DNA from 2 places in the Kitasatospora sp. NPDC096140 genome. Region 1 is predicted to be linked to the other one. Evidence: predicted binding sites of a transcription regulator. Region 1 holds the regulator's gene; the other holds the start of a gene.
The links. The regulator HspR, encoded in region 1, represses chaperone genes until heat shock. The targets are predictions, from matches to a motif close to TTGAGNNNNNNNNNCTCAA.

Region 1 (3,408 bases):
GCAGGCCGAGTACCAGAACTACCGCAAGCGGGTCGAGCGCGACCGGCTGACCGTCCGCGAGATCGCGGTCTCCAACATCCTGGAGTCCCTGATCCCGGTCCTGGACGACATCGGCCGCGCCCGCGAGCACGGCGAGGTCACCGGCGGCTTCAAGTCCGTCTCCGACTCGCTGGAGACGGTCGTCGCCAAGCTGGGCCTGCAGCAGTTCGGCAAGGAGGGCGAGCCCTTCGACCCGACCATGCACGAGGCGCTGATGCACAGCTACTCCTCGGACGTCACCGAGGACACCTGCGTCCAGATCCTCCAGCCCGGTTACCGCATCGGCGAGCGGATCATCCGCCCGGCGATGGTCGCCGTCGCGGAGCCCCAGCCGGGCAGCCAGACGGCCGCCGACACCGACGCCAAGTCGGGCGACGCGGACAAGTCCGACGGTGGCTCGGACAGCTGACAACCTGTGACAGCTGACAACCAGTGCGCTGCGGAGTCGTGCGCCGGCCAGTACGGCGGCCGGCTCCGCAGCGCGCTGTCAACGGCGTTGCGTTCTGCTGCTGTTGACAGCACAGTGACGATGGACTCGGGAGGTGGCTCAAGCCGTGAGCGGTAAGGACTACGTGGAGAAGGACTACTACAAGGTCCTCGGCGTGCCCAAGGACGCCACCGCCACCGAGATCAAGAAGACCTACCGCAAGCTCGCGCGCGAGTTCCACCCCGACGCCAACAAGGGTGACAGCAAGGCCGAGGAGCGGTTCAAGGACATCTCCGAGGCGTACGACGTCCTCTCCGACGAGAAGCGCCGCAAGGAGTACGACGAGGCCCGCAGCCTCTTCGCCAACGGCGGCTTCCGGGCCGGCGGCGGCCCCGGCGGCACCGGCAGCTACAGCTTCGACTTCGGCGACCTCTTCAGCGGCAGCCAGGGCGGCGGCGCCGCCGGCGGCGGGCTCGGCGACGTCTTCGGCGGCCTGTTCAACCGCGGCGGCGGCACCCGGCAGGCCCAGCCGCGGCGCGGCGCCGACGTCGAGACCGAGGTGACCCTCTCCTTCGAGGAGGCGGTCGACGGCGCGACCGTCCCGCTGCGGATGACCAGCCAGGCCCCCTGCCGCACCTGCAACGGCACCGGCGCCAAGTCCGGCACCACCCCGCGGGTCTGTCCCACCTGCGTCGGCGCGGGCACCGTCAGCCGCGGCCAGGGCGCCTTCGCGCTCTCCGAGCCGTGCAAGGACTGCCGCGGCCGGGGCATGATCGTCGACGACCCGTGCACCGACTGCCACGGCAGCGGCCGGGCCAGCTCGGCCCGCACCATGCAGGTCCGCATCCCGGCCGGCGTCCACGCCGACCAGCGGATCCGGCTCAAGGGCAAGGGCGCCCAGGGCGAACGCGGCGGCCAGCCCGGCGACCTCTACGTCACCGTGCACGTCGACCCGCACCCGGTCTTCGGGCGCAAGGGCGACAACCTCACCGTGACCGTCCCGGTCACCTTCCCCGAGGCGGCCCTCGGCGCCACCATCGAAGTACCCACCCTCGGCGGGCCCTCCGTGAAGCTCAAGCTGCCCCCGGGCAGCGCCAACGGCCTCACCATGCGCGCCCGCGGGAAGGGCGCCACCCGCAAGGACGGCACCCGCGGCGACCTCCTCGTCACCGTCGAGGTCGTGGTCCCCCAGCACGTCAGCGGCGACGCGCTGGACGCCCTGGAGCAGTACCGCGAGGCCACCGCCTCCGACGATCCGCGAGCAGCCCTCTTCCGGGCGGCGAAGGGAGCGTGACGACCAGATGTCCCCGATGAATCCGATCAACCCGGTCAACCCCGGTGGCTCGATCGGCCCCGGCGTCGGCGAAGGCCTGCCCGGGGACGGCACCCGCCGCACCCGCCGGGCCCCCTCGGCCGCACCGCCGTACGTCCTCACCGAGGACACCCCGGTGTACGTCATCTCCGTGGCCGCCGAACTGTCCGGCCTGCACCCGCAGACCCTGCGCCAGTACGACCGCCTCGGCCTGGTCTGCCCCGACCGCACCGCCGGCCGCGGCCGCCGCTACTCGGCCCGCGACATCCAGCAGCTGCGCGAGGTCCAGCGGCTCTCCCAGGACGAAGGCATCAACCTGGCGGGCATCAAGCGGATCATCGAGCTGGAGAACCAGGTCACCGCCCTGCAGTCCCGCGTCGCGGAACTGGTCGACTCCCTGGAAGGCGCCGCAACCGCCCTCCAGCAGCGCGAGGCCGCCGTCCACGCCTCCTACCGCCGCGACCTCGTCCCGTACCAGCCGCCCACCCCCCAGTCCAGCGCCCTCGTCGTCTGGCGCCCCAAGCGCTGACCGACGGCCCCGCCCGGACACCGCCGCCGGCCCCCTCCTGTTCGGGGGGTGCCGGCGGCAACGCGTTGGTGAGAGAGTGCGGTCACAAAGCCTCTCCAGAGGACACACCAGGTCTGGCATGCTGTCGATTCAGCGTCGGTGCTGATGGGACACAGGTATCAGGTGACGGCAAGGAGTCGCGGATGAGTGAACGAGAGCAGCCCCTTGCCGCCGGCTTGACCGTCCTTTCGGCAGAAGCCCGCGAGCTGTATCTCGCCGTCATCCGAGGTGACGGCAGGCTGCCGTTGGGCTCCAATGTCGATCAGGACGGTGCTGCCCGGGACGAACTGGTCAGGATTGGCCTTCTCGTGCCCGACAGCGATGACCCGTCCATATTCGTGGCCGCCGACCCGACACAGCTCTCGACAAGTCTCAGTCATTCCTGGCAGCGCCAGGCGCTGGAGCTCCTGTCTCGCGCCGTATCTCTCCCCTCCGAACTTCAGGAGCTGGCCCGGGAATTCCACACCCCGAAGCAGCGCGGAGGGTCGATCGAGTATGTGCAGGGAAAGGCCCTGATTCGTCAGAGACTGGAACAGTTCAGAGAATCCGGACTGGAGGAGGCTTTGGCGCTCCAGCCCGGGGGGCCGCGGCTTCCGGAACTGCTCGCCGGAATGATCGAACACGACCTGGAAACGCTTCGCAGTGGCACGGAGATGCGGACGATCTACCATGCCAGCACGCGGTACCACCAGCCGACCAGGGATTACGTGGCCACGCTTGCCCGAGCCGGCGGCCAGTACCGCACCCTCGACGAGCCCTATAACCGGCTCATCGTGATGAATCGACGGGTCGCCGTCATTCCGATCGTCGATGACATGAGCCTGGCCGCCTTCATATACGACCCGGCAGTCGTCAACTACCTCGCCGAGGAGGTGTTCGAGCGATGCTGGAGCCGGGCGCTGGAATTCGAGGGCGCCCGCACGGTGCCGCAACAGGTGGTGTCACGCCTGCGCCAGACGATCATTGACCAGATGCTTGAGGGTACGAACCACCGGGTCATCGCAAGACGCCTGGGGATCAGCGAGCGGACACTCGCGAGGCATATTGCCGAGATGCGCGACG
Region 2 (3,408 bases), on a different contig from region 1:
CGGAAGGTGTGGTTCTGCGCCGGGTCCAGCACCTCCAGCAGGGCGGCGGCCGGGTCCCCCCGGTAGTCGGAGCCGACCTTGTCGATCTCGTCGAGCAGGACGACCGGGTTCATGGAGCCGGCCTCCTTGATCGCCCGCACCAGCCGGCCGGGCAGCGCGCCGACGTAGGTGCGCCGGTGGCCGCGGATCTCGGCCTCGTCCCGGACGCCGCCGAGCGCGACCCGGACGAACGTGCGGCCCATGGCGCGGGCCACCGACTCGCCGAGCGAGGTCTTTCCGACCCCGGGAGGCCCGACCAGGGCCAGCACCGCGCCGCCCCGACGGCCGCCGACCAGCCCGAGCCCCTGGTCGGCCCGGCGCTTGCGGACGGCCAGGTACTCGACGATGCGCTCCTTCACGTCGGCCAGGCCGGCGTGGTCGGCGTCCAGCACCGCGCGGGCGCCGGCGATGTCGTAGGCGTCCTCGGTGCGCTCGTTCCAGGGCAGCTCCAGGACGGTGTCCAGCCAGGTGCGGATCCAGGAGCCCTCGGGCGACTGGTCGGAGGCGCGCTCCAGCTTGTCGACCTCCTTGAGCGCGGCCTCGCGGACGTTCGCCGGGAGGTCGGCGGCCTCGACCCGGGCGCGGTAGTCGCCCTCCTCGTCGGCCGGTTCGCCGTTCAGCTCGGCCAGCTCCTTGCGGACGGCCTCCAGCTGGCGGCGGAGCAGGAACTCCTTCTGCTGCTTGGCCACGCCCTCCTCGACGTCCTTGCGGATGGTGTCGTTGACCTCCTCCTCGGCGAGGTGGTCGCGCAGCAGGGTCAGCGCGTACTCCAGGCGGGCGACCTGGTCGGCCTCCAGGAGCACCTTGAGCTTCTGCTCGGCGGTGGCGAAGGGCGCGTAGCCGATGTTGTCGGCGAGCTCGCCGACGCCCTCGATCTGGGCGACCCGGTCCACGATCTGCCAGGCGCCGCGCTTGCGCAGCCACTGGGTGGACAGCGCCTTGTACTCCTTGACCAGCTCGGCGGCCCGGCCGGCCACCGGGGTGCCCACGGAGGACTCCCGGAACGGGGTGGTCTCCACCCAGAGGGCGGCGCCGGGGCCGGTGGTGCCGACGCCGATCCGGAGCCGGCGCACGGCGCGCACCAGCGCGACCGGCTGGCCGGCGGTGTTCGGGCCGTCGGCCAGCCGGCCGACCTGCTCCACGGCCGCCAGCGTGCCGGCCGCCGCGTACGAGCCGTCCACCCGCGGGACCAGAAGGACCTGCGGCTTGCCGCCGCCGGCGGCCGCGGCGCGGGCGGCCTCGACGGCGGCGCGCACCTCGGTGTCCTTCAGGTCCAGCGGGACCACCATGCCCGGCAGGACGACCTCGTCGTCGAGCGGCAGCACGGGCAGGGTGAGCGGTGTGGACGTCGATGCCATGATCTCTCCCCAGTCAGTGAACTTGAGTCGACCTGACTAAGGCTTGGCGGGGGCCGGATGTTCCCGGGGTTCAGTTCGCCGTGAGCGAACACGATCCGGCCGGGAAGGCGGCGCGGGCGGGCCGCGGGCGGGCCGTCAAAAGCGCACCTGGGAAGCGTCCGTCGAATCTGGGGAATTCCTGGACGTGCCGAGGGAGCCCAGCCCCCCGAACCCCGGCGCATGAACGTCAGCACGCGAACGTCGGCACGTGAACGGCAGCGCGTGAATGGCTGCACGTGAACATCAGCGCGTATACATCAGCGCGTGAACGTCAGCGCGTGAATGCCCGCACGTGAATGCCGGTGCGCCGACCTCGGCGCGAACCTCGGCGCGCGAGCCTCAGCGCGCGGTCCGCACGCGCGCCCCGCCGCGCGCGGGCGCGGCGCCGACCGTCGCGGTGCGGGACCGGGGCGGGCGCCGTTCGATGCGCCGCAGCCAGCGCCAGAGCGCCACCCCGGTGAGCACCGCCGCCGGGTGCCCCACCGCGGTGACCACGTCCTTGTCGGAGGCGATCTGCTCGGCGATCATCAGCCCGGCGCCGCCCAGCGCGAGCAGCCGCCCGGGCCAGGAGAGCAGCCCGGCCACCGCGCCCAGGCAGGCGAGCACGCCGTAGCTGACCCCGATGTCCAGGTGGTCCATCGCCTCGGGCGCCATCCGCCCGGTCTCCACCGCGAGGATCACCACGCCCTGGGAGAGCAGCGTGGCCGCGACGTGCCCGGCCGCGAAGACCGCCGCCGCCCGGGCCGGCCCGACCTTGCGCTCCAGCGGCGCGAGGGTGAAGGCGAATCCCCACAGGTACGGCATCCACACCTCGCCGGCCACCCAGAACCCGCTCAGGACGAGGGCCCGGACGGGATGCTGGAGCAGGTTGTGACCGTCCGAGCTGGAGGCCTCCTGCAGGCGCTGCACGAGTTCCGGGTCCGCGAGCCCGGCGAAGGTCGTGGTGGCTCCCACGACGGCGAGGTACCCGAGGGTGAAGGGGTTGCGCCGGGGTGTCGGCACGCGTTCCAGCAGCCACCGCACGACGCCGGTGCGCAGCCCGTGCCGGAGCATCCCGTACGGCGCTCCCGCGGGCGCGCAGCCGTCGGCGTCCCGCCGCAGACCCGCCATGCCGCCTCCGCTCCGCACCCGTAGCCGCCGGCTCACTCCCCGTGCCCAACGTACCGGCACGCACCGCGGGTTCCGCCCGGACGGGTGTTGTCGTGGCCACGGTACGTCGAGGTTCTGGGAGGCAGCTGGGAAAAGCCCGTGAAGACCGCCGCCTCGGCGGAGTGCCGGATTCCCGACATTGGTCCAGACCTTGTTTCGATTGACGCGTCAGTAGGGCCTCTGACCGGCGACTTGGCGTCAACTCGACTGCATACGTACCGTTACGCAGTGAAAATTCGCCGGGTAAGGTATCGGCCCGTGCCCACTCGTGCAGTGGGTCAGCGGGCGGCCCGAACAGCCGGCCCACGGGCCGGAAACGTCCGGTCCACCTGCCGGAAAGCATCCGTTGTCCGTACGCTGCGAAGTGCGCGGGAGAAGTGGGCGGCCGACGAATCCGTCCTCGCCTCCCGATCGCGCGACGGGACGGCGGACCCGGCACAGTCCACGACGGAACAAGACTACGAGCGGAGCCCCGCCATCCCCACAGGTGGCCGGCCCGCAGCCCTGGGGGCGGTGGCGTGACCGTGACAGAAATTCAGCAGGACAACGTCAACACCGGCGGCACGGTGAGCAGCCAACGCAGAGTGCTGGTGGTGGAGGACGAGCCGACGATCGCCGAGTCGATCGCGGCCCGACTGGGCGCGGAGGGCTTCAAGGTCGCCGTGGCCCACGACGGCCCCGGCGCGGTCGACGGCTTCCACACCTGGCAGCCGGACCTCGTCGTCCTCGACATCATGCTGCCCGGCTTCGACGGCCTGGAGGTGTGCCGCCGGATCCAGGCGCAGCGCCCGGTGCCGGTGCTGATGCTGACCGCGCGCGACGA

Region 2: a site for HspR is predicted at 1,420-1,438, ahead of lon (endopeptidase La). Genes of this name have one in related genera too.

Annotation. Positions count from the first base shown of each region.
Region 1 covers NZ_JBEOUW010000003.1:52,746-56,153, reverse strand. Annotated here, with positions in the region: gene grpE (nucleotide exchange factor GrpE) at 1-448, shown strand, start outside; gene dnaJ (molecular chaperone DnaJ) at 594-1,760, shown strand; gene ABT048_RS03585 (heat shock protein transcriptional repressor HspR) at 1,777-2,307, shown strand; gene ABT048_RS03580 (helix-turn-helix domain-containing protein) at 2,490-3,408, shown strand, end outside.
Region 2 covers NZ_JBEOUW010000019.1:75,302-78,709, forward strand. Annotated here, with positions in the region: gene lon (endopeptidase La) at 1-1,397, opposite strand, end outside; gene ABT048_RS21050 (rhomboid-like protein) at 1,776-2,546, opposite strand; gene ABT048_RS21055 (response regulator transcription factor) at 3,110-3,408, shown strand, end outside.